Regions from separate parts of the Pseudomonas sp. DF5 genome, predicted to be linked through region 1. Evidence: riboswitches for the same ligand, from Rfam matches in the RefSeq annotation. Region 1 holds a riboswitch; the other holds the start of a gene.

What was found. A riboswitch is a leader RNA that binds a small molecule or an ion and turns the genes downstream of it on or off. The one in region 1 is predicted to bind cobalamin.
Region 2: it holds a riboswitch for cobalamin, as region 1 does, so the genes downstream of both, cobO (cob(I)yrinic acid a,c-diamide adenosyltransferase) here and cobW (cobalamin biosynthesis protein CobW) in region 1, are expected to answer to the same signal.

The regions. Positions count from the first base shown of each region.
Region 1 is NZ_JBYVYM010000002.1:26,611-41,702, forward strand. It holds gene AC30D7_RS02195 (DUF934 domain-containing protein) at 1-70, opposite strand, end outside; gene AC30D7_RS02200 (nitrite/sulfite reductase) at 54-1,712, opposite strand; gene AC30D7_RS02205 (ABC transporter substrate-binding protein) at 2,234-3,319, shown strand; gene AC30D7_RS02210 (DUF2970 domain-containing protein) at 3,326-3,556, opposite strand; gene metH (methionine synthase) at 3,744-7,454, opposite strand; gene AC30D7_RS02220 (fatty acid cis/trans isomerase) at 7,610-9,895, shown strand; gene nfuA (Fe-S biogenesis protein NfuA) at 10,136-10,720, shown strand; gene cobM (precorrin-4 C(11)-methyltransferase) at 10,925-11,671, opposite strand; gene AC30D7_RS02235 (cobalamin biosynthesis protein) at 11,754-12,167, opposite strand; gene AC30D7_RS02240 (CbtA family protein) at 12,164-12,868, opposite strand; gene AC30D7_RS02245 (CbtB domain-containing protein) at 12,880-13,083, opposite strand; cobalamin riboswitch at 13,206-13,433, opposite strand; cobalamin riboswitch at 13,690-13,902, shown strand; gene cobW (cobalamin biosynthesis protein CobW) at 14,005-15,072, shown strand; gene cobN (cobaltochelatase subunit CobN) at 15,076-15,092, shown strand, end outside.
Region 2 is NZ_JBYVYM010000016.1:118,642-133,733, reverse strand. It holds gene AC30D7_RS16695 (MFS transporter) at 1-324, opposite strand, end outside; gene AC30D7_RS16690 (MarR family winged helix-turn-helix transcriptional regulator) at 377-781, opposite strand; gene AC30D7_RS16685 (adenosylcobinamide-GDP ribazoletransferase) at 1,036-1,767, opposite strand; gene cobC (alpha-ribazole phosphatase family protein) at 1,770-2,345, opposite strand; gene cobT (nicotinate-nucleotide--dimethylbenzimidazole phosphoribosyltransferase) at 2,342-3,397, opposite strand; gene cobU (bifunctional adenosylcobinamide kinase/adenosylcobinamide-phosphate guanylyltransferase) at 3,394-3,915, opposite strand; gene AC30D7_RS16665 (cobyric acid synthase) at 4,041-5,492, opposite strand; gene cobD (threonine-phosphate decarboxylase CobD) at 5,489-6,481, opposite strand; gene cbiB (adenosylcobinamide-phosphate synthase CbiB) at 6,474-7,382, opposite strand; gene bluB (5,6-dimethylbenzimidazole synthase) at 7,379-8,029, opposite strand; gene AC30D7_RS16645 (cobyrinic acid a,c-diamide synthase CobB) at 8,026-9,426, opposite strand; gene cobO (cob(I)yrinic acid a,c-diamide adenosyltransferase) at 9,423-10,034, opposite strand; cobalamin riboswitch at 10,117-10,351, opposite strand; gene AC30D7_RS16635 (hypothetical protein) at 10,506-11,090, shown strand; gene AC30D7_RS16630 (PQQ-dependent sugar dehydrogenase) at 11,159-12,472, shown strand; gene AC30D7_RS16625 (C40 family peptidase) at 12,601-13,137, opposite strand; gene AC30D7_RS16620 (C40 family peptidase) at 13,304-13,939, opposite strand; gene hda (DnaA regulatory inactivator Hda) at 14,153-14,857, opposite strand; gene AC30D7_RS16610 (AI-2E family transporter) at 15,088-15,092, opposite strand, start outside.

The DNA of each region.
Region 1 (15,092 bases):
TGTTGAAATCCTTCGGCAACAGGTGCCAGGTTTCGTCGACGACTTCGTTGTTCTTAATTATTCGCTGCATAGACGCGCTCCTTGAAGAGGTCGATGCCGATACGCTGATAGGTGTCGATGAAGCGCTCGTCTTCGGTACGTTGTTCAATGTACACGTCGATCAGCTTCTCGATCACATCAGGCATGGCTTCCTGGGCGAAGGATGGGCCGAGGATCTTGCCCAGGCTCGCATCGCGGCTGGCGCTGCCACCCAGGGACACCTGGTAGAACTCTTCGCCTTTCTTGTCCACTCCGAGAATACCGATGTGGCCGACGTGGTGGTGACCACAGGCGTTCATGCAGCCGGAGATGTTCAGGTCCAGCTCGCCGATGTCGAACAGGTAGTCCAGGTCGTCGAAACGGCGCTGGATCGATTCGGCGATCGGGATCGACTTGGCGTTGGCCAGGGAGCAGAAGTCGCCGCCAGGGCAGCAGATGATGTCGGTCAGCAAGCCGATGTTCGGCGTGGCGAAACCTTGCTCGCGCAACTCGCCCCACATGGCGAACAACTGGCTCTGCTCGACATCGGCCAGGATGATGTTCTGCTCGTGGGAGGTGCGCAGCTGACCGAAGCTGTAACGGTCAGCGAGGTCGGCAACGGCATCGAGCTGCTTGTCAGTGATGTCGCCCGGTGCAACGCCGGTCGGCTTCAGGGACAGCGTGACGGCCACATAACCCGGCTTCTTGTGGGCCAGGGTGTTGCGGGCACGCCAGCGGGCGAAGCCCGGGTGTTGCTTGTCGAGGTTGGCCAGTTCGGCCGTCCGATTGTCCAGAGCCTTGTACTCCGGATCAACAAAGTGCTTGGCCACGCGATGCACTTCGGCCTCGGTCAGCGTGGTCTGGCCACCGCGAAGGTGTTCCATTTCCGCGTCGACTTTTTGTGCGAACACTTCAGGGGTCAGAGCCTTGACCAGAATCTTGATCCGCGCCTTGTACTTGTTGTCGCGACGGCCGTAGCGGTTGTAGACCCGCAGGATGGCGTCGAGGTAGCTCAACAGGTCCTGCCACGGCAGGAATTCGTTGATGAACGCGCCCACCACCGGAGTACGGCCCAGGCCGCCACCGACCAGTACACGGAAGCCCAGTTCGCCTGCGGCGTTGCGCACTGGCTCAAGGCCGATGTCATGGACTTCGATGGCCGCACGGTCGGACGTCGAACCGTTGATGGCAATTTTGAATTTACGCGGCAGGTAGGCGAATTCCGGGTGGAATGTGGTCCACTGACGGACGATTTCGCACCATGGACGCGGGTCGATCAACTCGTCGGCGGCAACGCCGGCGAACTGGTCGGTGGTGACGTTGCGCAGGCAGTTGCCGCTGGTCTGGATCGCGTGCATCTGCACGGTCGCCAGCTCCGCCAGAATGTCCGGGATGTCTTCCACGGCCGGCCAGTTGAACTGCACGTTCTGCCGGGTACTGATGTGGGCGTAGCCCTTGTCATAGTCGCGGGCAATCTTGGCCATCATTCGCGTCTGGCGCGAAGTGAGTTGGCCGTAAGGCACCGCCACCCGCAGCATCGGGGCAAAGCGCTGGATATAAAGGCCATTTTGCAGGCGCAGGGGGCGGAATTCTTCCTCGCTCAGCTCGCCTGCCAGATAGCGTCGGGTCTGATCACGGAACTGCTTGACGCGGTCCTCGATGATCCGCTGATCGTACTCGTCGTATACGTACATATAAGTCCTGTTCTCAGGCTTGGGCCGGTCGGATGTAGCTGCGTTTTCGCAAGCTTTCATCCGATACTGCCTCGGCAATTCTGCGCGCACGGCCGCGCACTCCCAACGGAGCCGACGCAAGATACCAGTTTGCAGTTATGCGCAAAAGTGATGTTTGAGTATATGCAAAGAACCAAAACGACTAATGAAACTCACGGTTATAAAACCCTCATTTGTAGTGCGGGCAATCATCGTCTTAACTGTGCTCGAGTCTTTATGCAATCACCGATAAAACCGACAAGAGGCGATGCAATGAGCAACCCAACCAAAGCAAGGAAAAGCGATAGCACGGTCGATGCTTGGGCGATTCTGTTCCTGATCATCCTGGTCGTGGGTACGGCGGTATTCTGGGTCAGCCATCAATAACGACCCCGTCCGGGCCCGGCGCCGACGATTGTCGGGCAAAAAGCCGGAATAAGCGCCGTTTCAAGGGACTTCGCTGGCTATAATGCGCGGCGGATTCTCGGGGGCTCGGACGATCAATGTTGAAATTCTTCTGTGGTGTAGTGCTGGCGCTTGGCACGGTCCTGGGGTCGTGCGCCCAGGCGGCGTCCGTGTTGTTCCTCAATCCAGGAACCAGCCAAGAGGTGTTCTGGGTCAGTTACTCGCAGTTCATGCAGGCCGCGGCCAAAAACCTGGGCATGGATTTGCGCATTCAGTATTCCGAGCGAAACGCCGAGACCACACTCAAGCAAGCCCGCGAAGCGCTGCAAGGGCCGAATCGGCCGGACTATCTGGTGTTCGTCAACGAACTGTATGTCGCCCCCGAAATCCTGCGCCTGGCTCAAGGCAGCGGGGTGAAGCTGTTTTTGGTCAACAATGGCCTGACCGCAGACCAGATACGCCTGCTCGGCGCCCAGCCGGACAAATATCCCGACTGGCTGGGTAGCCTGGTGCCCAACAACGAGGAGGGCGGCTACCTGATGCTCAAGGAGCTGATTCGCCTGCATCGGCCGGTCGCACCCGGCGAGGTCATTGAGCTGGTGGCCTTTTCCGGCCTGAAAATCACCCCCGCCGCACAACAGCGTGAGCAGGGCATGATGCGGGCATTGGCCGAACACCCTGAAGTGCGCTTGCGCCAGTTGGTATATGGAGGCTGGACCCGCGAGCGCGCCTATGAACAGGCAAGGTTATTGTTCAAGCGTTACCCGAAAATATCGTTGGTCTGGTCGGCCAACGATGAAATGGCTTTCGGCGCCATGCAGGCGTATGCCGAAACGGGAGGCCAACCGGGCAAGGACGTGCTGTTCAGCGCCATCAACAATTCACCGCCCGCGTTGCAGGCGCTGTTGGAGGGGCGACTGAGTGTATTGTTGGGCGGGCACTTCACTCTGGGCGGTTGGGCTCTTGTGCAACTGCATGATTACGATCAGGGGGTGGATGTCAGCCAGTACGGCGGGCGCGACCGGCAGATTCCGTTATTGCAGCTGATCGACCACGCGCAAGCCCGGCGACTGTTGGCGATGAGTGCTACCCAGGATTATGGCGTGGATTTTCAAAAGCTCTCGGCCAAAGGGCGACCGACGTCGTATCGCTACCCGTTCAGCCTGCAAACCCTGATGCACTGAGTCGGCTCAGATCCCGGCCAGATGTAGCACCAGTTTGACGATGCCGAACAGGGTCAGGGCGAACACCACCGTGAACAGAATCCCCAGAATCACGAAATGACTGGGCTTGCCGTGGGTGAAATCCCGCGCCCGGTTTTTCCCGCTCTGCACCCCGAACGCCGCCGCCATGACGCTGTGCAGCATCTGCCAGAAGGTCGGCGGTTTGTTGTGGTTATTGTTGTCGACTGGATCGTCCATAAATCCCCCGTCACGAATGTGTATGAGGCAAGCATAGACAACAGGCACGAACTCTGTGGGAGCCTTTGTGGCGAGGGAGCTTGCTCCCGTTGGGTCGCGAAGCGGCCCCAAAAAATGGGACTGCTACGCAGTCCAGCGGGAGCAAGCTCCCTCGCCACAAAAGGCTCGCTCCCACAGGGGAAGGGGGTTAGTTGTCGTAACCCAGGTTAGGCGCCAGCCAGCGCTCGGTCACGCTCAACTCCTGGCCTTTGCGCGAGGTGTAGCTCTGCACCTGGTCCTTGTCGATCTTGCCCACGGCAAAGTACTGCGCCTGCGGGTGAGCGAAGTACCAGCCGCTGACCGCCGCCGCCGGGAACATCGCGTAGTGTTCGGTGAGGAACACGCCGCTGCGTCCGGCCTTGAGTTCTTCCGCTTCCGGGTCCAGCAGCTTGAACAGCGTGGCTTTCTCGGTGTGATCCGGGCACGCCGGGTAGCCCGGAGCAGGGCGGATGCCGGTGTACTGCTCTTTGATCAGCGCCTCGTTGTCCAGCGTCTCATCCTTGGCGTAGCCCCAGTAGTCTTTACGCACTTGCTGGTGCAGCCACTCGGCGCACGCCTCGGCCAGACGGTCGGCCAACGCCTTGACCATGATCGAGTTGTAGTCGTCGCCCGCTTCCTGATAGGCCTTGGCCACTTCTTCGGCGCCGATCCCGGCGGTGGTGATGAAACCACCCACGTAGTCGGTCACGCCGCTGTCCTTCGGCGCGACGAAGTCGGCCAGGGAGAAGTTCGGCTTACCGTCGGTCTTGATGATCTGCTGGCGCAAGTGATGCAGCTTGGCCAATGGTTTGCCGTCATCGCCATAGACTTCGATGTCATCGTCGCGCACCTGGTTGGCCGGCCAGAAGCCGAACACCGCACGGGCGCTGATCAGCTTCTCGTCGATCAACTTGGCAAGCATTTCCTGGGCATCGGCGTACAGCGCGGTGGCGGCTTCACCGACCACTTCATCCTGCAGGATGCGCGGGAACTTGCCGGCCAGGTCCCAGGAGATGAAGAACGGTGTCCAGTCGATGTATTCGGCCAGAACCTTGAGGTCAATGTTATCCAGCACCTTGGCGCCGGTGAATGTCGGTTTGACCGGCTCATAGCCGGCCCAGTCGAACTGCGGTTTCTTGGCGATGGCCGCCGGGTAGCTCAGGCGCTCGGTGCGGGCGCTGCGGTTGGCGGTGCGCTCACGAACGTCGATGTATTCCAGGCGGGTCTTCTCGACGAAACCGGCTTTCAGCTCCTTGGACAGCAACTGCGTCGCCACGCCCACGGCGCGGGAGGCGTCGGTGACGTAGATCACCGCGTCGTTGCTGTACTTGGGCTCGATCTTCACCGCCGTGTGCGCCTTGGAGGTGGTCGCGCCACCGATCATCAGCGGCAGGTGGAAGTCCTGACGCTGCATCTCGCGGGCCACGTGAACCATTTCGTCCAGCGAAGGCGTGATCAGCCCGGACAGGCCGATGATGTCGCATTTCTCGTCTTTGGCGACTTGCAGGATCTTCTCCGCCGGCACCATCACGCCGAGGTCGACGATGTCGTAGCCGTTACAGCCCAGCACCACGCCGACGATGTTCTTGCCGATGTCGTGCACGTCACCCTTGACGGTGGCCATGAGGATCTTGCCCTTGGCCTCCGGCTTGTCGCCTTTTTCCAGTTCGATGAACGGGATCAAGTGGGCCACAGCCTGCTTCATCACGCGGGCGGACTTCACCACTTGCGGCAAGAACATTTTGCCGGCGCCGAACAGGTCGCCGACGATGTTCATGCCGGCCATCAACGGGCCTTCGATGACTTCGATCGGGCGCGCGAACGACAACCGCGATTCTTCAGTATCTTCAACAATGTGCGTGGTGATGCCCTTGACCAAGGCATGCTCCAGACGCTTGTTGACGTCCCAATTGCGCCACTCTTCGGTCTCGGCTTCCTTGACGCTGCCGTCGCCCTTGTACTTGTCGGCGATGGCGAGGAGGGCGTCGGTGCCTTCCGGAGTACGGTTGAGGATCACGTCTTCAACGGCGTCGCGCAGCTCCACCGGGATCTGGTCGTAGATCTCCAGTTGGCCGGCGTTGACGATACCCATGGTCAGGCCATTGCGGATTGCATACAGCAGGAACACCGAGTGAATCGCCTCGCGCACCGGATTGTTGCCACGGAACGAGAACGACACGTTGGACACACCGCCGGAGCTTAGGGCATAGGGCAGTTCGTCGCGGATGTAGGCACAGGCGTTGATGAAGTCCACAGCGTAGTTGTTGTGCTCTTCGATACCGGTGGCCACGGCGAAGATGTTCGGGTCGAAGATGATGTCTTCCGGCGGGAAGCCGACTTCGTTGACCAGAATGTCGTAGGAGCGTTTGCAGATTTCTTTCTTGCGCGCTTCGGTGTCGGCCTGGCCGGCTTCATCGAAGGCCATCACCACCACCGCGGCGCCGTAGCGTTTGCACAGTTTGGCGTGATGAATGAACTGCTCGACACCTTCCTTCATGCTGATGGAGTTGACGATGCCCTTGCCCTGGATGCACTTGAGGCCGGCTTCGATCACTTCCCACTTCGAGGAGTCGATCATGATCGGTACGCGGGAGATGTCCGGTTCGCCGGCAATCAGATTGAGGAAGGTCACCATGGCCTTCTTCGAATCGAGCATCCCTTCATCCATGTTGATGTCGATCACTTGGGCGCCGGCTTCGACCTGCTGCAGGGCGACTTCCAGGGCTTCGGTGTAGTTGTCTTCACGGATCAGGCGGGCGAACTTGGCGGAACCGGTGATGTTGGTCCGCTCGCCGACGTTGACGAACAACGAGCTGCGATCGATGGTGAACGGTTCCAGGCCCGACAGGCGGCAGGCCTTGGGAATGTCCGGGATTTCACGCGGGGCGTAACCGGCGACCGCTTTGGCGATGGCTTCGATGTGGCCCGGCGTGGTGCCGCAGCAGCCGCCGACGATGTTGAGGAAGCCGCTTTGGGCGAATTCTTCGATGACCTTGGCGGTTTGCGCCGGCAGCTCGTCGTATTCGCCGAATTCGTTTGGCAGGCCGGCGTTCGGGTGCGCCGACACGTGGGTGCTGGCCTTGTTCGACAGCTCTTCCAGGTACGGGCGCAATTCGCTGGCGCCGAGGGCGCAGTTCAGGCCGACGGAAATTGGCTTGGCGTGGGCCACGGAGTTCCAGAACGCTTCGGTGGTCTGGCCGGAGAGGGTACGGCCGGAGGCATCGGTGATGGTGCCGGAGATCATGATCGGCAGCTCGACGCCCAGCTCTTCGTAAACCCCTTGCACGGCGAAGATCGCCGCTTTGGCGTTGAGGGTGTCGAAAATGGTTTCGATCAGGATCAGGTCGGCACCGCCTTCGATCAGGCCTTTGGTGGCCTCGGTGTAGTTCTCCACCAGTTCATCGAAGGTCACGTTGCGGTAGCCTGGGTTGTTCACGTCAGGCGACAGCGAGCAAGTACGGCTGGTAGGGCCGAGCACTCCGGCGACGAAACGCGGCTTGTCGGGGGTTTCCAGGGTTTTGGCATCCGCCACCTTGCGCGCCAGGCGTGCGCCTTCTACGTTCAGTTCGTAGGCCAGTTCTTCCATGCCGTAATCGGCCATGGAAATTCGGGTGGCGTTGAAGGTGTTGGTTTCCAGAATGTCGGCGCCGGCATCCAGGTAGGCGTTTTCTATGCCACCAATCACATCCGGACGGGTCAGTACCAACAGGTCGTTGTTGCCTTTGACATCGCTCGGCCAGTCGGCGAAACGTTTGCCACGGTAATCCTGCTCCTCGAGCTTGTAGCTCTGGATCATTGTCCCCATGCCGCCGTCGAGAATCAGGATGCGCTCTTTGAGGGCGTGCTTGAGAGCTTGAAGGCGAACGCTGCGATCGGACATTTGGACTACTCGGTAAGGCCATGACGAAGGGCCGGAATAATAACAAACCTGTGTGCTTTTGGAGCATGTGCCGGTTTTGCATGAATATCGTTCATGTTGGTGCGCAGGCCAGACCGGTAGAATCGCGGCGTTTTCATATGATCAGGACCAGGGATATGTCGTATCGCGTCGTCACCAGCCTATTGATGCTGTTTTTAAGCGGGGGCGCCGTTGCGCAAGGTCCGGACATTTCCTACGTTCGTGACATTCAACCGATCTTCACCGAAAAGTGCGTGGCCTGCCATGCCTGCTACGACGCCGCCTGTCAGCTCAATCTGGGCAGTGGCGAAGGGGCGGCCCGAGGCGCGACGAAGGCGCTAGTCTATGACGGTGAGCGCAGCCGTGCCGCCGCGCCGACCCGGTTGTTTTATGACGCCTTCGGCAAACGTGCCTGGCAGCAAAAGGGCTTCTATTCGGTGCTCGACGCCCAAGGCAGTCAGGCGGCGCTGATGGCGCGCATGCTTGAACTAGGCCATAGAACGCCGTTGCAACCCAACGCCAAATTGCCGGAAGAGATCGTCCTGGGCCTGAACCGGGAAACGCTGTGCGCCATGCCGGCGGAGTTCGACGGTTACACCAGCTCTCATCCGAAGGAGGGCATGCCGCTGGCGGTTACCGGTCTTACCGATCAGCAATACCAGACGCTGCAACGCTGGCTGGCCTCCGGCGCGCCGATCGATCAGCAGGGTCTGGTGCCCAGTCCCAGGGAAGCCTTGCAAGTGGTGCAGTGGGAAAACCTGCTGAATGCGCCAGGCGCCCGGGAGAGTCTGGTCGGGCGCTGGTTATTCGAACACTGGTTCTTGGCGCATCTCTATTTCAAGGATGGCGAGCCGGGGCATTTCTTTCAGTGGGTACGTTCGCGCACGCCGACGGGCCAGCCCATCGACTTGATCAATACGCGCCGTCCGAATGACGATCCAGGCACTCAGGTCTATTACCGTCTGTGGCCGGTGCAAGGCGTGATCGTGCACAAGACCCACATCACCTATCCGCTGAGCGCGGCGAAGATGGCGCGGGTAAAAAGCCTGTTCTACAGCGGTAACTGGCAGGTCAACGCGTTACCGGGCTACGGGCCGGAACGTCGGGCCAATCCGTTTGCCACGTTCGAGGCGATCCCGGCCCAGGCGCGTTACCAGTTCATGCTCGATAACGCCGAATACTTCGTACGTACCTTTATTCGCGGCCCGGTCTGCCGGGGCCAGATCGCCACCGACGTGATTCGCGATAACTTCTGGGCACTGTTCCAGGCCCCGGAGCATGATCTTTACATCACCGACCCGAAATATCGTGGCCAGGCTACGCCGCTGCTGGCGATGCCGGGGCAGAACGATGACGTCGGCAGTGTCCTGAGTCTGTGGCATGACTACCGCAACAAGCGCAACGAATATGAGGCCCTGCGCCGTGACAGCTATGCCGACTTGCCGGCGCCGAGCTGGTCGACCCTGTGGGCCGGCAATGACAATGCGCTGTTGAGTATCTTCCGGCATTTCGACAGCGCCTCGGTGACCAAGGGCCTGATCGGCGATGTGCCGCAGACGATGTGGCTGTTCGATTACCCGTTGCTGGAGCGCACCTATTACCAGCTGGCGGTCAACTTCGATGTGTTCGGCAACGTGTCCCATCAGGCTCAGACCCGGCTGTACTTCGACCTGATTCGCAACGGTGCCGAGCAGAATTTCCTGCGCCTGATGCCGGCGAGCTCACGGGATGGCTATCTCGACGATTGGTACCAGAACAGCGGCAAGTTCAAGATGTGGCTGGATTACGAGGACATCGACAACGACAAGCCGACGGCACTGACGCTGGACGCAACCGACCCGAAACGCGATTTCGCCTTGCAGCTGCTGTCGCGTTACGGCGAACTCAATGCCAGGCCCGATCCGATCAACCGCTGCGACGGCGCTTATTGCTCACGGCCGAACATTGATCCGGCGTTGCAGAACGCCGAACAGGCCCTGAGTCGCCTGACTTCACGCCCGGCTGCGGGTTTGAAAGTCATCGATCAGCTGCCGGAAGCCACGATGTTGCGCATCGAGAGTCCAAGCGGCAAGCGCGAGGTCTACAGCCTGCTGCGCAACCGAGCCCACAGCAATGTGGCGTTCCTGCTCGGTGAATCGCTGCGTTATCAGCCGGGGCTCGACACGTTGACGATCTATCCGGGTGTTCTGAGCAGCTACCCGAACTTCATGTTCAACATCCCGGCCGGGCAAGTGCCGGCGTTCGTCGACGAGATGGATAATGCCAAAGACGCCGCCAGCTTCGAGAAAATCGTCGAGCGCTGGGGCATACGCCGCAGTCATCCGCAGTTCTGGCAGTATTTCCATGATCTGAGCCAGTACATCCACGACACCGATCCGGTGGAAGAGGGCGTGCTGGACATGAATCGCTACGAGAATCTCTGATTGAAGGCCGAACACGAACCGCCGACCCCCTGTAGGAGCGAAGCTTGCTCGCGAAAGCGGTCTGATAGTCGACATCTACGCTGAATATCAGTGACCCTTCGCGAGCAAGCTTCGCTCCTACAGAGGGCTGCGGTGATCAGGACGCTCATGGACAAAGGCACACTTTCCCGACAAAAATACTAGGACTTTGTGCGGCGCGTCGATTGGCGTAAACTGCGTCCAAGCCTGCGAGGAGTTTCCATGACCGCTATTACCATTACCGACGCCGCCCATGATTACCTGGCCGATCTGCTGTCCAAGCAGAACACCCCGGGTATCGGCATCCGCGTCTTTATCACCCAGCCTGGCACCCAGTACGCCGAAACCTGCATTGCCTACTGCAAGCCGGGCGAAGAAAAACCTGAAGATACAGCGCTGGGGCTCAAAAGCTTCACCGCCTATATCGACTCGTTCAGCGAAGCGTTTCTGGACGATGCGGTAGTCGACTACGCCACCGACCGCATGGGCGGCCAACTGACCATCAAGGCGCCAAACGCCAAAGTCCCGATGGTCAACGCCGACAGCCCGGTCAACGAGCGCATCAACTACTACCTGCAAACCGAGATCAACCCGGGGCTGGCCAGCCACGGCGGTCAGGTCAGCCTGATCGATGTGGTCGAAGACGGCATCGCCGTGCTGAAGTTCGGCGGCGGTTGCCAGGGCTGCGGCCAGGCAGACGTCACCCTGAAGGAAGGTATCGAACGCACCTTGCTCGAGCGCATTCCCGAGCTCAAGGGCGTACGTGACGTGACCGACCACACGCAGAAAGAAAACGCCTACTACTAAGGTGTTCGCTGCGACATAAAAAAACGGTGCCCGTGAGCACCGTTTTTTTATGGATGATCGATAACCTGTGGCGAGGGAGCTTGCTCCCGCTCGACTGCGAAGCAGTCGCAATCCAGCCGATGCATTTTCCCGTGATGAATGCGTTGGCTGATTTTGGGACCGCTGCGCGGTCCAGCGGGAGCAAGCTCCCTCGCCACAAGTGCTTCAGTGTCTGTATAGGTGTGCATGCCCCGCGCGATACAGCGACGATTCACTGAAGTGATCGCTGCCCAGCACTCGACCCACCAGAATCAGCGCCGTTCGGCGAAAACCCTTGGCTTGTACCTTCTGCGCAATGTCCGCAAGCGTTCCCACCACCCAATCCTGATCAGGCCAGGTCGCCCGGTGAATTACCGCGATCGGGCAGTCGGCGCCGTAGTGCGGCAGCAATTCGGCAAGGATCTTCTCTAGATGATTGACCCCCAGGTGGATCGCCATGGTCGCCCCGTGTTGCGCCAGGCTGCCCAGTTCTTCGCCAGCGGGCATGGCGGTCTTGTCGGCGTAACGGGTCAGAATCACGCTCTGTGACACGTCCGGCAGGGTCAGTTCGGCCCCCAAAAGGGCCGCGCAGGCGGCGGTGGCGGTGACGCCGGGAATGATTTCGAAAGGGATGTCGAGTTCACGCAAGTAGCGAATCTGCTCGCCGATCGCGCCGTACAGACTCGGGTCGCCGGAATGCACCCGGGCCACGTCCTGGCCGTTAGCGTGGGCGGTCTTGATCAGCTCGACGATCTGTTCCAGATGCAGTTCAGCGCTGTTGACCACCTGTTCGGCCCGGTGGCCTTCCAGAACGGCGGCGGGGACCAGGGAGCCGGCATAGATGATGACCGGGCAGCTACGAATCAGCCGCTGGCCTTTGACGGTGATCAGTTCCGGGTCGCCGGGGCCGGCGCCAATGAAGTAGACGGTCATCGTCGTTTCCTGTCAGAAATAGGTGCTGGGCATGCTTCAGATGAAGAATGCTCATGATCGAGGGCAGGGATTATCGGGGATTTTACGCGGCGCTGGCCAATGCCAGGGTGGCCTGGGCATATTTTTGTCGTGGAATCAGCAACTTTGCCGGTGCCTGGGCCAATTGTTCGGCCAGGGCCAACGCGGCGCTTTCCGCCACGCCGTAGCAACCGGTGCGTTCAAACGCGATGTCCGAGTGGTGGCTCAGTTGTGCTTGATAGGTCGCCAATTGTTCGCTGCTGAAGTACATCAGCGGCAATGCCAGCTGTTCGGCCAGCTCGATCAGGCCAGGTTCATCGCGCTTGAGGTCGATGCTGGCCAGGGCCTTGATCTCACGAAGCTCGATTTGATGGGCCTGTAACGCCTGATCGAGCAGCGCCCGCAGCGTGCTGACGGGGCAGCCGCGCTGGCAGCCCAGGCCGACCACCAGGGTCGGCACTGTGCCGTTTTCAGTCATGCGCTGTAATGGCCATCGCTTTTGCGGCGGAACAACCAGGCGCTGATCAGGCCCAGGGCCAGCCAGAACGCCACGTTGGTCAACTGCGAAGCGATTTTGAATTGCGCTTCCAAGGCTTGCGGCGCCAGCATCGAATGGACTTCCGGTTGCGGTGCGCCGATCACATGCGGCACGGCCAGGATCGCCACGCCGAGGACTTTCATCAGCCAGTGACGGCTGAACACGATCAACGCGATGCCGACCGCCGTGGACGCGGCAGTGCCAATCCACCAGATTTGCCGTTGCGCCAGATCCGCCGCGGCAGTGCCCGGCAGTTCGGGCGGCAGGCCGAGAGTCGGAGCCAGCACGAACGTCGCATAACCGGCCAGGCCCCAGAGCAGGCCCTGAGAGGTCTTGGTCGGTGCGCGCAGAGTGTAAAGACCGGCGAGCATCAGGGCGAAACCGACGGCTACCACCAGGTTGCCGCCGGTAGTGGACAGCACGCGCTGCCAACCGTCCTCCGGTTCCCAGGCTTCGGCATCGTGGGTATGAGCGACTGCGCCCGCCGCGTGCTCGTGGATTTCAACAGCGGCCGGCTCGGATTTTTCGTAGGTCTCGGCCTGCAAAATCAGCGGGGCGACCCAGAAGCTTTGCAGCAGGGTCAACAACAGGGCGGCCAGCAGCCCGGTGAACCCTGCGGTTTGCGCAATACGCTTGATCATCTCAGCAGGTCTCAATGGCACGGAAAGGCGGAGCTGTGACGGGTATCGTGCGCGGCGTTGTGCACCGCTTCGATGTGCGAGAAACCGGCGAAATACACAAGGCTAGCGCCAAGGATCGACGCACACACGGCGGCGGTCAGGCGTTGAGTCAGGGTCGTGGTGGTGCTGGCGATGCTCTTGTCGGTGTTGCTGGCGGTGTTGCTGATGATCGTCATGGCGCTTCCCTCTGGTCTGTCAGCGGGTGAATAGAGCGCATGAAAACCTCCGCACGCCAAGGGCTCGCAGAGATTTCGAACAGCGCCCGCCCACCGCGGGTTTGTTATTCAGTGAACGTAAAAGTCACTTTGTGTTGCGGGCCGGTCTCCGGGCTCGCGAGGGGCTGGGCTTGTGCCTGAACCTGCAAGCATCACCTTCCCATGCCCAATGACAGGCACAGTGGATCTGACGCTTCACTCGCTTACCGTTGCGGGGGCAGCACCGGACTGACATGGCTTTAGAGTAAAGCACATGATTCACCGGTTTCCCGTTTCACCCTGTGAAGGGCACCCGTAACAAGGCGTGTAGGAGAGCATGGGCGAGGGCGGGGAGTCAATTGGCAGGGGTTCTCACTAACACCCAATATCTGTGGCGAGGGGGCTTGCTCCCGCTCGAGCGCATAGCGGTCGCATCGGATTCATGCGGTCTGTCTGTAAGATTTGCAGTGCATGGTTTCACGACTGCTTCGCAGCCGAACGGGAGCAAGCTCCCTCGCCACAGGCAAGCCCCCTCGCCACAGGTGATCGCATTCGCCGACAAGACATTGACCCGCCCCCACACGATGCGTAGCCTTGCGCTTTCGAGGTTCTTCGGCGTCTGTCGAAGCTAAGAAGGGAACGCGGTCGATGCCGCGGCTGCCCCCGCAACTGTGAACGGTGATGTTCGCTGCCACGCCACTGCAAACCCTGTGCAACGGGTTCGCGGGAAGGCGCAGCGAATGCCGGGCCAACGCCCGGCGCGCCGTCAGCCAGGAGACCTGCCTCGACACAGATTCTCACTTTCAACCGGGCGGGGTGATCCGGTGGCGAACTCTTCAGGCACGCGCGCCCGCGTTGCCGGTCGTCGTCCCGTATGCCCGCCACCTTGCCAAAGGGCATCCGATGAAAACACTGGCCAAACTCCCCGTCACCATCGTTACCGGCTTCCTCGGTTCGGGCAAAACCACCTTGCTGCGGCACATGCTCGACAACGCCCAGGGCCGTCGCATCGCGGTGATCGTCAACGAGTTCGGCGAGCTGGGCATCGACGGCGAGATCCTCAAGCAATGCTCCATCGGCTGCACTGAAGAAGAGGCCAGCGGTCGCGTCTATGAATTGGCCAACGGCTGCCTGTGCTGCACCGTTCAGGAAGAATTCTTCCCGGTGATGCGCGAACTCGTAGCGCGTCGCGGCGACCTCGACCACATCCTCATCGAAACTTCGGGCCTGGCCCTGCCAAAGCCTTTGGTTCAAGCCTTCCAGTGGCCGGAAATCCGCAGCGCCTGCACCGTTGACGCGGTGATCACCGTGGTCGACAGCCCAGCCGTGGCCGCCGGCACCTTCGCGGCGTTCCCGGATCAAGTGGACGCCCAGCGCAAACTCGACCCGAACCTGGACCACGAATCGCCGCTGCACGAGCTGTTCGCCGACCAACTGGCCAGCGCCGACCTGGTAATCCTCAACAAAGCCGACCTGATCAGCGCCACGGACCTGGCCCGCGTGCGCCTGGAAGTCGCCGAAGAGCTGCCTCCAGCGGTAAAAGTCATCGAAGCCAGCAGCGGTCGCTTGCCACTGGACGTGCTGATCGGCCTCGGCGCCGGTTCCGAAGAACACATCGACAGCCGCCACAGCCATCACGATCACCACCACGAAGATGAAGACGACCACGATCACGACCATGACGCGTTCGACTCCATCTCGATCGAGCTGCCACAAGCCGACGAAAGCCTGCTGATGGACGCGCTGACGCAACTGGTGGTGCAGCACGGTATTCTGCGGGTCAAGGGTTTCGCTGCGGTGCCGAACAAGCCGATGCGCCTGTTGATTCAGGGCGTGGGCACGCGTTTCGACAAGCACTTTGACCGTCAGTGGGGGGCCGAGGAAGCGCGCACCACCCGTCTGGTGTTGATCGGTCAGTCGCTGGACGCCGTTCAACTCGAAGCGCAATTGCGCGCTGCGCTCAGCGTTTAACCCATGCACCTGCTCAGGAC
Region 2 (15,092 bases), on a different contig from region 1:
CAACAACCCGGCACTCAAGGACAAGGTCACCGCCGAATCGGACAGCCCCATGAACATCAGGCCCAGGGCGTACAGAACACCACCGATCAACACCACCTTCGCGGCACCAAAGCGGTCGGCCAATGCACCGGTGAATGGCTGCGCCAGGCCCCAGATCAGGTTCTGCAGGGCAATGGCGAAGGCAAATACTTCGCGGCCCCAGCCGAATTCGGCACTCATCGGCGCCAGAAACAGCCCGAAGCCGTGTCGCACCCCCAGGGACAACGCCAGAATCAGCGCACTGCCCAACAGCACCCAACCGCACGTACGCCACATCGATGTCATTATTATTCTCCGGTAGCGGGTATATACCCGCTTAAGATCGAAAAAACTGGCCTCAAGCCAGTTCGTCCAGCAGTTTCAGCAAGGTTTCACGCTTCTCGGCACCCAGACGGTCGATCAACCGCTGCTGCGCCGCTTCCCAGGCCGGCAAGGCCGCCGCCAGACGTTCGCGCCCTGTCTCGGTGAGCAGGACGATGCGATTGCGCATGTCTTCGCCCTCGACCAGCGTCACCAGACCTTCACCCTCCAGCACCCGCAGATTGCGCCCCAGGGTGCTGCGATCCAGGCCCATGGCCTCGGCCAGCGTCGAGATGCTCGGCTGATCCAGACGTTGCAGATTGCACAGCAGAGAATACTGGGCAACGTTGATCCCGAAGCCATCGAGAGCGCCGTCGTAATGCCTGCTGACGCCACGAGCGGCGCGACGCAGGTTAGTGCACAAACATTGAGAAGGAAGCATGGTGCGTGTATATACCCGCGGTTAAATGAAAGCAAATATTTCGACACATTTTACCTGTAGCAGCTGGCGAAGCCTGCGTTCGGCTGCGCAGCAGTCGTAAAATCAGAACTTGCGGTGCATCAGGCAGACCGCCTCAGCCGAACTCGCGACTGCTTCGCAGCCGAACGCAGCCTCGCGAGCTCGGCAGCTGCTACAAAGAGCGTGCTGCACCTGAATCCGCTTAGCGGGCTGACAAGCCTCGCCTCTACGAAAATTCAGAGCAGCGCCAATCCCACCAGCAACGCCACTTCCAGCAACTCCAGCAACGCCCCTGCCGTATCGCCAGTCGTCCCGCCCAATCGCCGCATCATGACTTGCCGCAACCAGACAAACACCACAGCTGCCAGCGCAAGCGCCCACACACCGCTGAGGCCCGCGATCAACACACACGCCACCGCACTGATCACCAATACCTGTTTCCCGGCCAAACGCGGCAGATGATCGGCCAGCGCCTGCCCCAATCCACCAGGACGCACGTAAGGTGTGGTCAGGAATAATCCCAACAGCGCGCTACGAGCAATCAGTGGGGCGATGATCAGCACCACGCTGTGCTGCCGCTCGATCAACGCCAGCAACGCAGCGAACTTGAGCAGCAATACCAGCACCAGCGTTACCACCGCGATCGGCCCGCTACGCGGGTCTTTCATGATCGTGAGAGTGCGCTCACGGTCGCCATAACCACCGAGCCACGCATCGGCGCTATCGGCCAGGCCATCCAGGTGCAACGCTCCGCTGAGCAACACCCACACAGTCAATAACAGTGCGGCATGAAGCAACAACGGCGCGCCCTGCAACAGCCCATTCAGCGCCCACAGAATGGCGCCGAACAGCACGCCGACCAGCGGATAAAACAGCAGCGACCGGCCCAACTCCTCGGGCGTCGGCATGCCCGGCAGGCGAATCGGCAGGCTGCTGAGAAATTGCAGGGCGATCCAGAACGGCAACATGATCAGATCACTTCCCTTAACAAGGCGCCGGATTCAACCGTCAACGAGAACAACGCGCCATGGCCGACCTCAACGTTGAGCAACTGCTCACGCGGCAATCCGCGCGCTTGCGCCAGCAACAATCGCATGACGCCGCCATGGCTGATCAGCAGGACCCGCTCACCCGCATAGGCCGCGTGCAACCGCTCAATGGCCGCCAACACCCGAGTCGAAAAGTCGGCAACCGGCTCACCATCAGGCGGCGTAAACGAATAGGGATCGGCCCAGAACAAGCCCAATGCCTCGGCACTGGTTTCCATCAGCGCCGCGGCGCTCTGCCCTTCCCAAGCGCCGAAGTGCAGCTCTTGCAGATCCTTTTCCAGCTGCACCGGCAACCCCAGTTGCGTCCCAAGCTCTTCAGCAAAGCGTGCGCAACGCTGCAACGGCGAGCTGACCAAGCGATCCCAAGGGCCCTGCTCGACCACCGCAGCGCGCATCTGCTCCCAGCCCTTGCCGGTCAGCACATCGTCGAGGCTGCCACGCAGGCCGCCACCGAGTTCGGTTTCGCCATGACGCAACAGGTCCAGGCGCAAGGTCATGCCGGGCGATCCGCCACTGCGGCTTCGGCGAATGTTGCCATCTGCCCGTGCAGGTCGCAGGCCAGGCGCAGCAATGGCACGGCCAACGCCGCACCACTGCCCTCGCCCAACCGCAGGCCGAGGTCCAGCAACGGCTCGGCATTCAGGGTTTCCAGCACATGGCGATGACCCGGCTCGGCACCACGATGACCGAACAGCAACCACTCACGACAGGCCGGATTCAGACGCACCGCCACCAGCGCGGCGACGCTGCAAATAAACCCGTCGACCAACACCGCGACACCTTCCTGAGCACAAGCCAGGTACGCGCCAACCAGCGCAGCGATTTCGAAACCGCCGAGGTTGAACAAGGTTTGCAGCGCATCGCCATGCTGAGCGCCATGCAACGCCAAGGCGCGCTCGATAACCTGGGCTTTGTGGCTGACACCCGCCGCGTTCAATCCGGTGCCCGGCCCGGTCAGGTGCACCACCGGGCAATCGAGCAAAGCACAAGCCAACGCGCTGGCCGCCGTGGTGTTGCCGATGCCCATTTCGCCACCGATGAACAATTGCGCGCCTGCTGCAATGGCGCGCTGCACACTGTCGCGACCAGCCTGCAAGGCGAGTTCGCCCTGGGCCTGAGTCATCGCCGGGCCCTGGACGAAATTCGCCGTGCCCGGGCCGATGTTCAGGTGACGCACACCCGGCAGATTCAACGACGGCGTAACGGTGCCGAGGTCGACCACTTCAAGGGACGCCCCCAACTGCCGCGCCAACACGCTGATCGCCGCGCCGCCGCTGACGAAGTTGTGCAGCATCTGCCCGGTGACTTCCTGCGGAAACGCCGACACGCCTTCGGCGACCACGCCATGGTCACCGGCAAAAATCGCGATCCACAGCTGATCGAGGGTCGGCTTGACCTGCCCCTGCAACCCGGCCAGTTGCACCGCCACCGCTTCGAGCTGGCCGAGGGAACCGGCAGGCTTGGTCAGTTGCTGTTGACGCGCCAGCGCCTGTTCGACCACTTGCGCATCGATTGGCTTGCATGGGTTCAGCCACCAGGAGTGAGTCATAACGCAGTTCCTTTCAAAGTCAGGGGCAGGCCGGCGACGGTCAGGACGACACGTTGGCAGCGCTCGGCCAGGGCTTGATGCAGCCAACCGGCTTCATCGACATAGCGGCGAGTCAATTCGCCCAGCGGCACGACACCCATTCCGGTCTCGTTGCTGACAAAAATGATTTCACCCGGCAACGACGCCAGGCAGTCCAGCAGGGCTTCGCGCTCGGCCGACAGGCGCTCGGAGTTATCGAGCATCAGCAGATTGGTCAGCCACAGCGTCAGGCAATCCACCAGCAGGCAACGGTCGGAACTGGCGCTTTCGCGCAACACGCGGGCCAGTTGCAGCGGTTCTTCGATCAACGCCCATTCGGCCGGACGGCGGGCACGGTGATGGGCCACCCGCTCGTTCATTTCACCATCCAGAGGTTGGCTGGTGGCGATGTAGGTGACGTGGAGCTGACTGCCTGTCGCCAGCTTTTCAGCCAGACGACTTTTGCCGGAGCGGGCGCCGCCGAGGATCAGTTGCAGCATGGTTCATTCCTTCAAATGTGCGGTGTAGTGACGGGTCTCTTCGCGGGCAAGCCTCGCTCCTACACGGAATATGCGTTTCCCCTGTAGGAGCGAGGCTTGCCCGCGAAGGCATCCTCAAAATCACCTCAAAAACCGCAGAGCTCACGCAACAGCGAGGTATCCAGATGCTTCTCCACCAGATCCGCCAACCGCTCGATATCGCGCTCGCGCAACCCGTGGTAATCCACTTCCTGCACATCCTGCAAACCGGCCCAGCGCAACAGCGCACTGCACGCGGGTGGTGATTCGAACAAGCCATGCAGATAGGTACCGAAAATCTGCCCATCCGCACTTTGCGCACCATCGCAGCGACCATCGTCCAGCTGCACGGCGGCATTTTCCAGCGCCGGCCCGGTGGTCACGCCGGCATGAATTTCATAGCCGCTGACCTGCGCATCTTCCAGTGCCAGACGCCCACGTACGTTGCGCAACTGCTTCTCTTCTTCAAGCTGCGTTTCGAACGCCAGCAAACCCAAACCGGTACTGGAACCCGCTGCGCCTTCGAGGCCCAGAGGGTCATGCACCTGCTCACCGAGCATTTGCAGGCCACCGCAGATTCCCAGCACTTTGCCGCCGTAGCGCAAGTGCCGTGCGATTGCCGAGTCCCAGCCATTGCTCCGCAGGTACGCGAGGTCGCTGCGCACGCTTTTCGAGCCAGGGAGAATTATCAGGTCGGCCGACGGAATTGCCTGGCCGGGGCCGATGAATTGCAGGTCCACTTGCGGATGCAGACGCAGTGGATCGAAATCGGTGTGGTTGCTGATGCGCGGCAGTACCGGCACCACCACTTTAAGCACTTGCTGGACCTTATCGGTCTGACGTTGATCGAGGCCGTCCTCGGCCTCCAGGTGCAGGTCCATCACATAAGGCAACACGCCGATCACTGGTTTGCCGGTGCGCGCTTCCAGCCAGTCCAGACCTGGTTGCAGCAAGGCGATGTCGCCGCGAAAACGGTTGATGATGAAGCCTTTGACCCGCGCCTGTTCACTCGGCGACAGCAGCTCCAGCGTACCGACCAAATGCGCGAAAACCCCACCGCGATTGATGTCGGCAATCAGCACAACCGGGCAGTCCACCGCCTCGGCAAACCCCATGTTGGCGATGTCGCCGGCGCGCAGGTTGATCTCAGCCGGCGAGCCCGCCCCTTCAACCATCACCAGCGGATACGCCGCGCTCAGCCGTTCATGGGAGGCCAGCACCGCCTGCATGGCGATGGTTTTGTAGTCGTGATAGGCGACCGCATTCATGGTGGTGACGGCGCGACCATGGATGATCACTTGGGCGCCGGTGTCGCTGTTGGGCTTGAGCAGCACCGGGTTCATGTCGGTGTGCGGCTCAAGGTTTGAAGCCTGGGCCTGTACCGCCTGAGCGCGACCGATCTCGCCACCGTCGGCGGTCACCGCACTGTTGAGGGCCATGTTCTGCGGCTTGAACGGCACCACGCTCACGCCTTGGCGCGTGACCCAGCGACACAGCGCCGTCACCAGCGTGCTTTTACCGGCGTCGGAGGTGGTGCCCTGCACCATCAACGTTGTCATGGGTTTTCCTTGGCATAGGTTTGCAGGGCTTGTTCGAGGCGCGACCAGTCCGCTTCATCCGCAGGTAAACCAAAACGCAGGCTGCTGTTGTGGGTGAACAATCGCAGCAGAATGCCGCGCCGGGCCATGAATTCATGCAGCGCTTCGGCGCGCTCGGTGATCAGCCACTGGAACAACGCGCAACCGCCCTGAGGCTTGAAACCATACTGCTCAAGCAGCAACGCCAGACGCTCGCCAGCTTCGTCAGTGCGAATGCGCTGTCGGGTGTGCCCGTGCGTATCCGTCAGGCAAGCCTGGCCCAGTACGCGGGTCGGCCCACTGACCGCCCAGGGTCCGACCTGCTCGGCCAACAGTTTGAGCAACTTGCGCTCGGCCAGCACAAACCCTAGCCGCACACCGGCCAGGCCGAAAAACTTGCCGAAGGAACGCAGCACGATCAAGCCGATCTGGTTGGTGAACGGCGCCAGACTCAAATGCGGCGTGTTGTCCATGAACGCCTCGTCCACCACCAGCCAGCCACCGCGCTGGGCCAGCCGCGCATGCCAATCCAGCAGGCGAGCCGGGGTCAGGCTCAGGCCCGTGGGATTGTTCGGATTGACCACCACCAGCACGTCGAGGTTGTCGAGATAGAAATCGACTTCCGACTCCAGGACTTCACGCACGACATAACCGTTGCGGCGCCAGGCTTCGGCGTGCTCGGCGTAACACGGCGACAGCACGCCGACCTTGCCGGCCCGGCGCAAGCGCGGCAGCAACTGAATCGCCATTTGCGAACCGGCCACGGGCAATACCTGAGCCGCACCGTAATAGTCGCAAGCGGCCTGCTCCAGGCCGTCATCGGTTTCCGGCAGACGCGCCCAGGCCCGCAGCGGGATGTCCGGGACCGGGAATGGCCAGGGCGCAAGACCACTGGACAGGTCGAGCCAATCGGCCTCCGCGATGCCGTATTCGATTGCCGCCTTGCGTAACCGGCCACCGTGCTCAAGCATAGAATTCAGCCCCCACGCAGAGAATCAGCAGCCATAACCATACCCCGCGCTGGACCAATTGCCAGCCACGGTCGATGGAATCGGCATCCGCCGGCACGCCTTCGCCCAACTGCGGACGCTGATGCAGTTCGCCGTGATAAATCGCCGCCCCGCCCAACTCGACACCCAACGCACCGGCACCAGCCGCCATCACCGGCCCGGCATTCGGGCTGTCCCAGGTCGGCCCCTGGGTGCGCCAGCATTTCAGCGCCAGTCGGGTTTTGCCCAAGAGTGCGTAGGTCAACGCCACCAAGCGTGCGGGAATGTAGTTCAGGACATCGTCGATCTTTGCGGCAGCCCAGCCGAAACGCTCGAAGCGCTCATTGCGATAACCCCACATCGCATCCAGGGTGTTGCTCAGACGATAGAGCACCACACCGGGCGCACCCGCCACGGCAAACCAGAACAGTGCGGCGAACACCGCATCGCTGCCGTTCTCCAACACCGACTCGGTGGCGGCGCGGGCGACTTCGGTTTTGTCCAGTTCGCTGGTCTGGCGGCTGACCAGATAACCGACACGTGTGCGCGCCTCGACCAGATCATCGCTGCGCAGAGCCTTGGCCACTGGCTCGACATGTTCGCCGAGACTGCGCATGCCGAGGGCACAATAGAGCGCGAGAATCTCGACGATCCAGCCAACGTAAGGTGCCCAGGACAGCGCGGTGACCAGCAAGGTCAACGGCACGACCGCCATCACCCAGGCTGTCACCCCGTGACTGCGCCAGCCGCGGCCAGCGGAGTTGAAACGTTGTTCGATGCGATCGGCAAAACGACCGAACGCCACCAGCGGATGCCAGCGTTTGGGTTCACCCAGCAGCGCATCCAGCGCGACCGCGGCGACACTCAACAACGCCACACTCATTGACTCACTCCCCAATAATTTTCATACAGCAACTCGTTGAGCGGACGCGCCTGCGCCCAACCTTCGAGTACCAGCATCGGCGCCGGATAGAATTCCTTGACCGGTCCCAGGCAAAGAACAGCCAAGGGTTTGGCCCCGGCCGGTAAACCCAGTAAATCCGCCAGGGCTTGCGGCTCGAACAACGACACCCAGCCCATGCCCAACCCTTCGGCGCGGGACGCCAGCCACAGGTTCTGGATGGCGCAGGACAGCGAGGCCATGTCCATTTCCGGCAACGTACGACGGCCGAAGATATGCCGTTCGCGATCGTCCATCAGCGCAGCGACCAACACCTCGGCGCAGTCGTTGATGCCTTCGACCTTGAGCTTCATGAATTCGTCAGAGCGCTCGCCGAGGGCTTCGGCGGTGCGGATGCGTTCTTCTTCCACCAGTTGCTGGATCTTGCCGCGCAGCGCCCGGTCGCTGATGCGGATGAACCGCCAGGGCTGCATCAGGCCGACACTCGGCGCCTGGTGCGCGGCTTCGAGCAGGCGCCTCAGTAACTCGGGCTCGACCGTGCCGCCGCTGAAGTGGCGCATGTCGCGGCGTTCTGCAATTGCGCGATAAACAGCTTCGCGTTCGGCTTGGTTGAATGCGTTGTCCGTCATGGCCTCTTCGCGAGCAGGCTCGCTCCCACATTAGAAGACGTGATGCCTGAAGAAACGCGGTCCATTGTGGGAGCGGGCTTGCCCGCGAAGGCGGCCTCAAGGTCGGGCACAAAAAGCGCAGCAATCGCCGATGGATTGGAGGGAAAATAAAAGTGCACATAAGAGGCCGTCATCCGCCCCTCACGATAAACCGCCTCCGCCCCGCGCCCGCCATTGGGGCTCAAGCCACGCGCAATCGGCTCAAGCTCGGTGCTGGTCAGCGAGTGGTGATAAGTGTGTCCACGCAGCAAACCTTCAGGCAGTTCCACCGCCTGCAAGGCCAACGCCGCCAAACGCTTCTGCATCACCGCATCACCGGTCAGCAAGCCAACCAGTTCAGCGCGAGTGCCCTCGACGTCGGTCAACGAGTCCAACAAGTACAGCATGCCGCCACACTCGGCCAGCAACGGTTTGCCCGCTGCGTGATGAGCGCGGATGGCGGTCAGCATTGGCGTGTTTTGTGACAACGCCACATGGTGCAATTCAGGGTAACCACCCGGCAGATAAAGGCTGTCTGCCTCCGGCAACTCGCGGTCGCGGATCGGCGAGAAGAAAGACAACTCGGCGCCCATCGCCCGCAGCAGATCCAGGCTCGCGCCGTAGGTAAACGCAAAGGCTTCGTCCCGGGCCACGGCAATCCGCACACCGGCCAGCAATGGTTCGGCGGCGATCACTTCAGGTGCGGCGAACTCCACGGCAGGCGGTAACGCCACGTCGCAACTGCTGGCCAGCGAGGCGGCGGCGGCATCGAGGCGCAGATCGAGATCATTCAATTCGCTGGCCTGCACCAGGCCGAGGTGCCGACTTGGCAATTCGATGCCGGTTTCCCGGGACAACGCGCCGTACCAACGCAAGCCTTCTGTCAGACTGCCTTCGAGCAATTGCGCATGACGCAGGGTGCCAACCCGGTTGGCCAACACACCGGCAAACGGCAAATCCGGCTGATAGCGAGCCAAGCCCAGGGCCAGTGCGCCAAAGGTCTGCGCCATCGCGGTGCCGTCGATCACGCCGAGCACTGGCACACCGAAGTGCCGCGCCAGATCGGCGCTGGACGGCGTACCGTCGAACAGCCCCATGACACCTTCAATGAGAATCAGGTCAGCTTCGCCAGCGGCTTCCCACAACAGGCGACGGCTTTCCTGCTCGCCGACCATCCACATGTCCAGTTGATAGACCGGTGCACCACTGGCGCGCTCGAGAATCATCGGGTCAAGAAAGTCCGGTCCGCACTTGAACACGCGCACCTTGCGCCCCTGATTGCGATGCAAACGGGCGAGCGCGGCGGTGACGGTGGTCTTGCCCTGACCGGAGGCCGGCGCGGCAATCAGTACCGCCGGGCATTGACGTGGTTGACTCACAACTCGACGCCTTTTTGCGCTTTGATCCCGGCCTGGAAGGCGTGTTTGATCATGCCCATTTCGGTGACGGTGTCAGCCAGTTCGATCATCTCCGGTTTGGCGCCACGGCCAGTGACCACCACATGCTGCATAGGCGGACGGGCCTGCAAGTCGCTGAGCACCTGATCAAGATCGAGGTAACCGTGCTTGAGGGCGATGTTCAATTCATCGAGTACCACCAGGCCAATCGACGGATCGCTCAACAGTTCGCGGGACACCGCCCACGCAGCTTCGGCGGCGGCGATGTCACGCTGGCGGTCCTGGGTTTCCCAGGTGAAGCCCTCGCCCATCACATGAAAACGCACCTGCTCCGGAAAGCGCCGGAAGAACAGCTCCTCGCCGGTGCTGCTGCGCCCTTTGATGAACTGCACCACACCGCACTGCATGCCGTGCCCCATGGAGCGCGCGAGCATGCCGAACGCCGAACTGCTCTTGCCTTTGCCGTTGCCGCTCAGCACCAGCAGCAGGCCGCATTCATTCGGTGAATTGGCGATGCGTTCGTCGATCACGGCTTTTTTGCGCAGCATGCGCGCCAGATGGCGTTCGTCACGATCAGGGGTATCAGTCATGGGGGGAGCTCTCCGTTGAGGCTGGATAACGGCGGGCAGGCACAAGAATAGACGGCAAGAAGCCTGGCATCGCCCACCGTGATGCCGCTGAATGGATCAGGCCGGTCTCCGGGCTCATGAGCGGCGATTGGCCCGACGGCGCGCCTTCCCATGCCAAAAATAGACACAGTGGCTCAATGCGCAGTCTTCACTCATTTACCGTTGCGGGGGCAGCGCCGGGATCGTAATCATTCTTCGCTGGAAGAAATCCACTCACCGGCTTCCCTGTTTCACTCTGTCGACCAAGGCCACAGAGCACCTGAAACAAGCCGCGAAGGTTAGAGGGTTGGGGGTGGAGCGTCAATTAAAGACGGGACGCCTTGCGGCGAATAACTGCCGCCGATCAATTATCTGACGCCAATCTTGTGCCACACTGCCAGCAGTGATATCAAAGAGCCACAACCTCATAACACAATAACAAGGGTGAGCCACATGCAAGGCATGATCATCAGCAATCCGAAGCTGGAATTCCTGCGCCCGGTCCTGGAACGCTGGTTTGACTGTATCGACCGCTACAACGCCGTGCGCGGCGATAACGATACGCCTTACTGGTACGACGAAAACGCCAACCTCGGCCTGCTCTCTGCCGCAGCCTGGATGGCGGAAATGGTCACGCTGCAGCAAACACCGTCGCGCAAACAGACCGAAGAAGGCGAACGCAACGCCCGCGCCGATCTATTTATCGCCACCAGCGAAGAACGCGCGTACCTGCAGGCCACCCAGCGCTGGCCACGGGTCAATAGCTTGAACCTGACGCAGGCACTGGCGGACATCACCAGCGACGCGAAGCGCATCAGCTACGCCAGCGACCTGAAACTCGGCTGCCTGTTTGTCGCCCCACAAAAAGCCCAGCACAGCGCCACCCCGGAAGAACTCCAGGACATGCTCGACGACCTGCAAAAGGAACACACCTGCGCGGTGGCCTGGTATTTCCCTTACGCCTACCGCAAGTTGCGCAATGAAGCCGGCAATTACCATCCGGGGATCGCCGTGCTGTTCAAGGAAGCCCGCGGCTGACCGGTTGAACCATCGGGTGTTTACGCTTCTCTATGATTACGTCAATGCATTCATAGGGAAAATCAGTAATGCGCAAACCCCAGCTCGTGTTCATCATCGCGCTCGCCGGAGGGCTCGCCGCCTGTGGTGAAACCTCCAGCCTGCAAGTCTCGGACGGCACCGGACCGTCGCCCAAGCTGCCGGAACCGAACAAAACTCTGATCCCGACGGTGAACATCGCCCCGGCGATCGGCTGGCCTCAAGGTAAAAAGCCCGTCGCCGCCGCAGGCACTCAAGTAGTAGCGTTTGCCGAAGGCCTCGAGCATCCGCGCTGGCTCTACGTGCTGCCCAACGGTGACGTACTGGTGGCCGAAACCAACGCGCCGGCCAAATCCGATGACAGCAAAGGCATTCGCGGCTGGATCATGGGCAAAGTCATGGGCCGCGCCGGTGCCGGCGTCCCCAGCCCGAACCGCATTACTCTGCTGCGGGACAAGGACCACGACGGCGTCGCCGAAACCCGCACGGTGTTCCTGGAAAACCTCAACTCGCCTTTCGGCATGACCCTGGTCGGCAATGACCTGTATGTCACCGACACCGACCGCTTGCTGCGCTTTCACTATGAAAACGGCGAGACAGCGATCAAGTCGCAGCCAATCAAAGTAGTCGATTTGCCGGGCGGCACGCGCAATCACCACTGGACCAAAAATGTCATCGCCAGCAAGGACGGCAGCAAGCTGTACGTCACCGTGGGCTCGAACAGCAACGTCGGCGAAAACGGCATGGATCAGGAGGAAGGTCGCGCGGCGATCTGGGAAGTGGATCGCGCCACCGGCAACCATCGAATCTTCGCCTCGGGGATTCGCAACCCGAACGGCCTGGCCTGGGAGCCTCAGAGCGGCGCACTGTGGACCGCCGTCAACGAGCGGGATGAAATCGGCAGCGACCTGGTGCCGGACTACATCACTTCAGTGAAGGACGGCGGGTTCTATGGCTGGCCTTACAGCTATTACGGTCAGCATGTCGATGTTCGCGTCGAACCACAAAACCCAGATCTGGTCGCCAAGGCCATTGCACCGGACTACGCAGTGGGGCCCCATACCGCATCGCTGGGCCTGACGTTCGCCGAAGGCAGCAAGTTGCCCGCTCCGTTCACCCAAGGTGCCTTTATCGGCCAGCATGGCTCGTGGAACCGCAAACCGCACAGCGGCTACAAAGTGATTTTCGTGCCGTTCAGCGCCGGCAAACCGAGCGGGCAGCCGCTGGATGTGCTTACCGGCTTCCTCAACGACGAGGGAAAAGCCATGGGTCGGCCGGTGGGCGTGGTGATCGATCAGCAGGGCGGCTTGCTGGTGGCGGATGATGTGGGGAACAAGGTGTGGCGCGTTTCCGCGGCCAAGTAAAGTCTGTCCGTAAGAGCGAGGCTTGCCCGCGAAAGCGGTGTGTCAGTCGATATCAATGTTGACTGTGCTGCCGCCTTCGCGGGCAAGCCTCGCTCCTACAACTCCGCCAGAGCGATCATGACAAACCCCTAGGGATTATGTGCCAAGTGTTCAGGTTGCAAGACGCGCTTGGCGCTCAGATAGGCTTTCTGCCAATAAGCTTTGGACAGGCTGTCCAGTTTGACCGTGCCGCCCGTGGCTGGCGCATGAACGAAGCGCCCTTCGCCGACATAGATCCCGGCATGACTGACCTGAGAGCCACCATTGGTGGCGAAGAAAATCAGGTCGCCGGTTTGCAGGCCTTCCTTGCCGACGTTGGGAGCCTGCATGCCGATCATCTCGCGTGTGGACCGCGGCAAGGAAATGCCTGCGACATCGCGATAGACGTAACCGATCAAACCGCTGCAATCGAACCCGGAATCCGGCGTGTTGCCGCCCCAACGATAAGGCGTCCCCACCAGACCGAGCGCGCGAAACAACACGTCTTCTGCCGCAGGGGAAAAGGCTTGGGGAGAACCGAAAACAATCGGTGCGCGAACCACCGGCGCAGATGGCGGTGTGCGGCTGGCGCAGGCGCTGAGCAGCGCTGCGAAGAACATGAGTGCGAGGCGGGCCGACATCGTCATAAGCAGAACATCCTGATCTGGCTGCGGCTTTTTTCTGCCACTAAGGCAGAAAAGAAAACCGCCTGCGCAGAACGCAGGCGGTTTGCCATCAATAATAGATCAGGATTCTAGCGGCTACGCGGCAAACTTCAAGTAAGACTTTAAGTTCGCCTTGTAAACTGTCCGCTTATTTGCGCGCAGTGACGATAGGCGCTGCAGCCGGTGCCATTGCGAGTGCACGCTTGGCTTCGATGAAGGTCTTGCTCCAGTAGCTGTCGCCCAGGCTATCGACCCGGACACCACCGCTTTTGCGGCTGCTGGAGTGGATGAACTGGTTGTCACCCACGTAGATCCCGGCGTGACTGACACGACCGCGACGGCCATTGGTGGCGAAGAACAGCAGGTCACCCGGCTTGAGGGCGCTGCGAGCCACCAGCGGAGCGTCAACGTTGATCATTTCGCGAGTGGAGCGCGGCAGGTTCATGCCAGCCTCTTCACGAAACAGATAACCGATGAAACCGCTGCAGTCAAAGCCAGCCTCGGAGGTGCCGCCGAAACGGTAACGGGTACCGATCAGGGACATGCCACGTTCGAGAATGCTGTCGGCCAGAACCGGAAGCTGGTACGACTTGCCGCCGGCGAAGTCTGCCAGTTCTTTATTGGTTGCCAGCTCTTCCTGGAAAAGAACGGAAGAAGACTGTGCGGTAACTGAATTTGAAACCTGATGCTGTGGCTCTTGCTGGGACACTGGAGAGTGAGCAGCGCAACCGAACAACAGGGTGACGAGTGCGAGAGGCACGAGGGGTGCGAAGCGATTTAGCATGGGCACGACCGTGGCTGATAGTTGTAAAGAAGCCGAGACTATGCCCGCTATCGATCTCATTTGCAAATTCAATCGATCTTTATGTGACTTATCGGTTTCTCGTTTCCATCTAAGCGCTTAAGCCCATTTTGAACCTTTGCGCAGCCTGCCCCCTGCAGGAAAGCGGATTTGTTGACGCCTGGAATATGCCGGAACCCGCGAAAAACCTGGCCTTTACCAGCCCAACGTCTCTTTCAGGAACGGGATTGTCAGCTTGCGCTGAGCTTGAAGGGAGGCCTGATCGAGGCGTTCAAGCAGCTCGAAAAGTGCACTCATGCTGCGGGTACCGCGAGTCAAAATAAAATGCCCGACTTCGTCAGTCAGGTGCAGTCCACGACGGGAAGCGCGCAACTGCAAGGCACGCAATTTGTCTTCGTCAGAGAGCGGACGCATCTGGAAGATGAGCGCCAGTGTCAGCCGAGACTTGAGGTCCGCCAGTTTCACCGGCAGTTCGCGCGGGGATGTCGAGGCGGCGATCAGCAGACGCCGACCGCTGTCACGTAGACGATTGAACAGATGGAACAACGCCTCTTCCCAATCAGCTTTTCCGGCGACCGCCTGCAAATCGTCCAGGCAAACCAGTTCGTATTGTTCGAGGTTGTCGAGGATTTCGATGCCACGGTCCATCAACTCGGCCAGCGGCAGATACACCGCCGGTTCACCCATCTGCTCGAAACGCAGGCAAGCCGCCTGCAACAAATGCGTGCGCCCCACCCCGTGCTTGCCCCAGAGGTAAATCAGGCTTTCCGTCCAGCCGGCGTCGGCTTCGCACAGCCGCTCGACATAGCCGAGTGCAGCGGCATTGGCGCCTGGGTAGTAATTGATAAAGGTGGCGTCATCACGCAGACGCACACCTAGGGGCAGCTGAATCGGTTTCATGCTGACTGAACAGTTCCAAAGGAACCGTTAGTGGCCTCTGTGTAAAGTTTGCGAAGTTTATACCCGTGAAGCTGACGGCACAATGCGACAGACCACAAGCAAAATCAAAGGTTTGCGTTAACATGCTGGTTTTATGACAGTTTCTTTGGCGGTGCATGTGACAGCTGCGCGAGGGATACGGGCAAACCCGGCGTGAAACCAGGCTGCCCGCGACGAGCGATCAAGAAGCCTTACA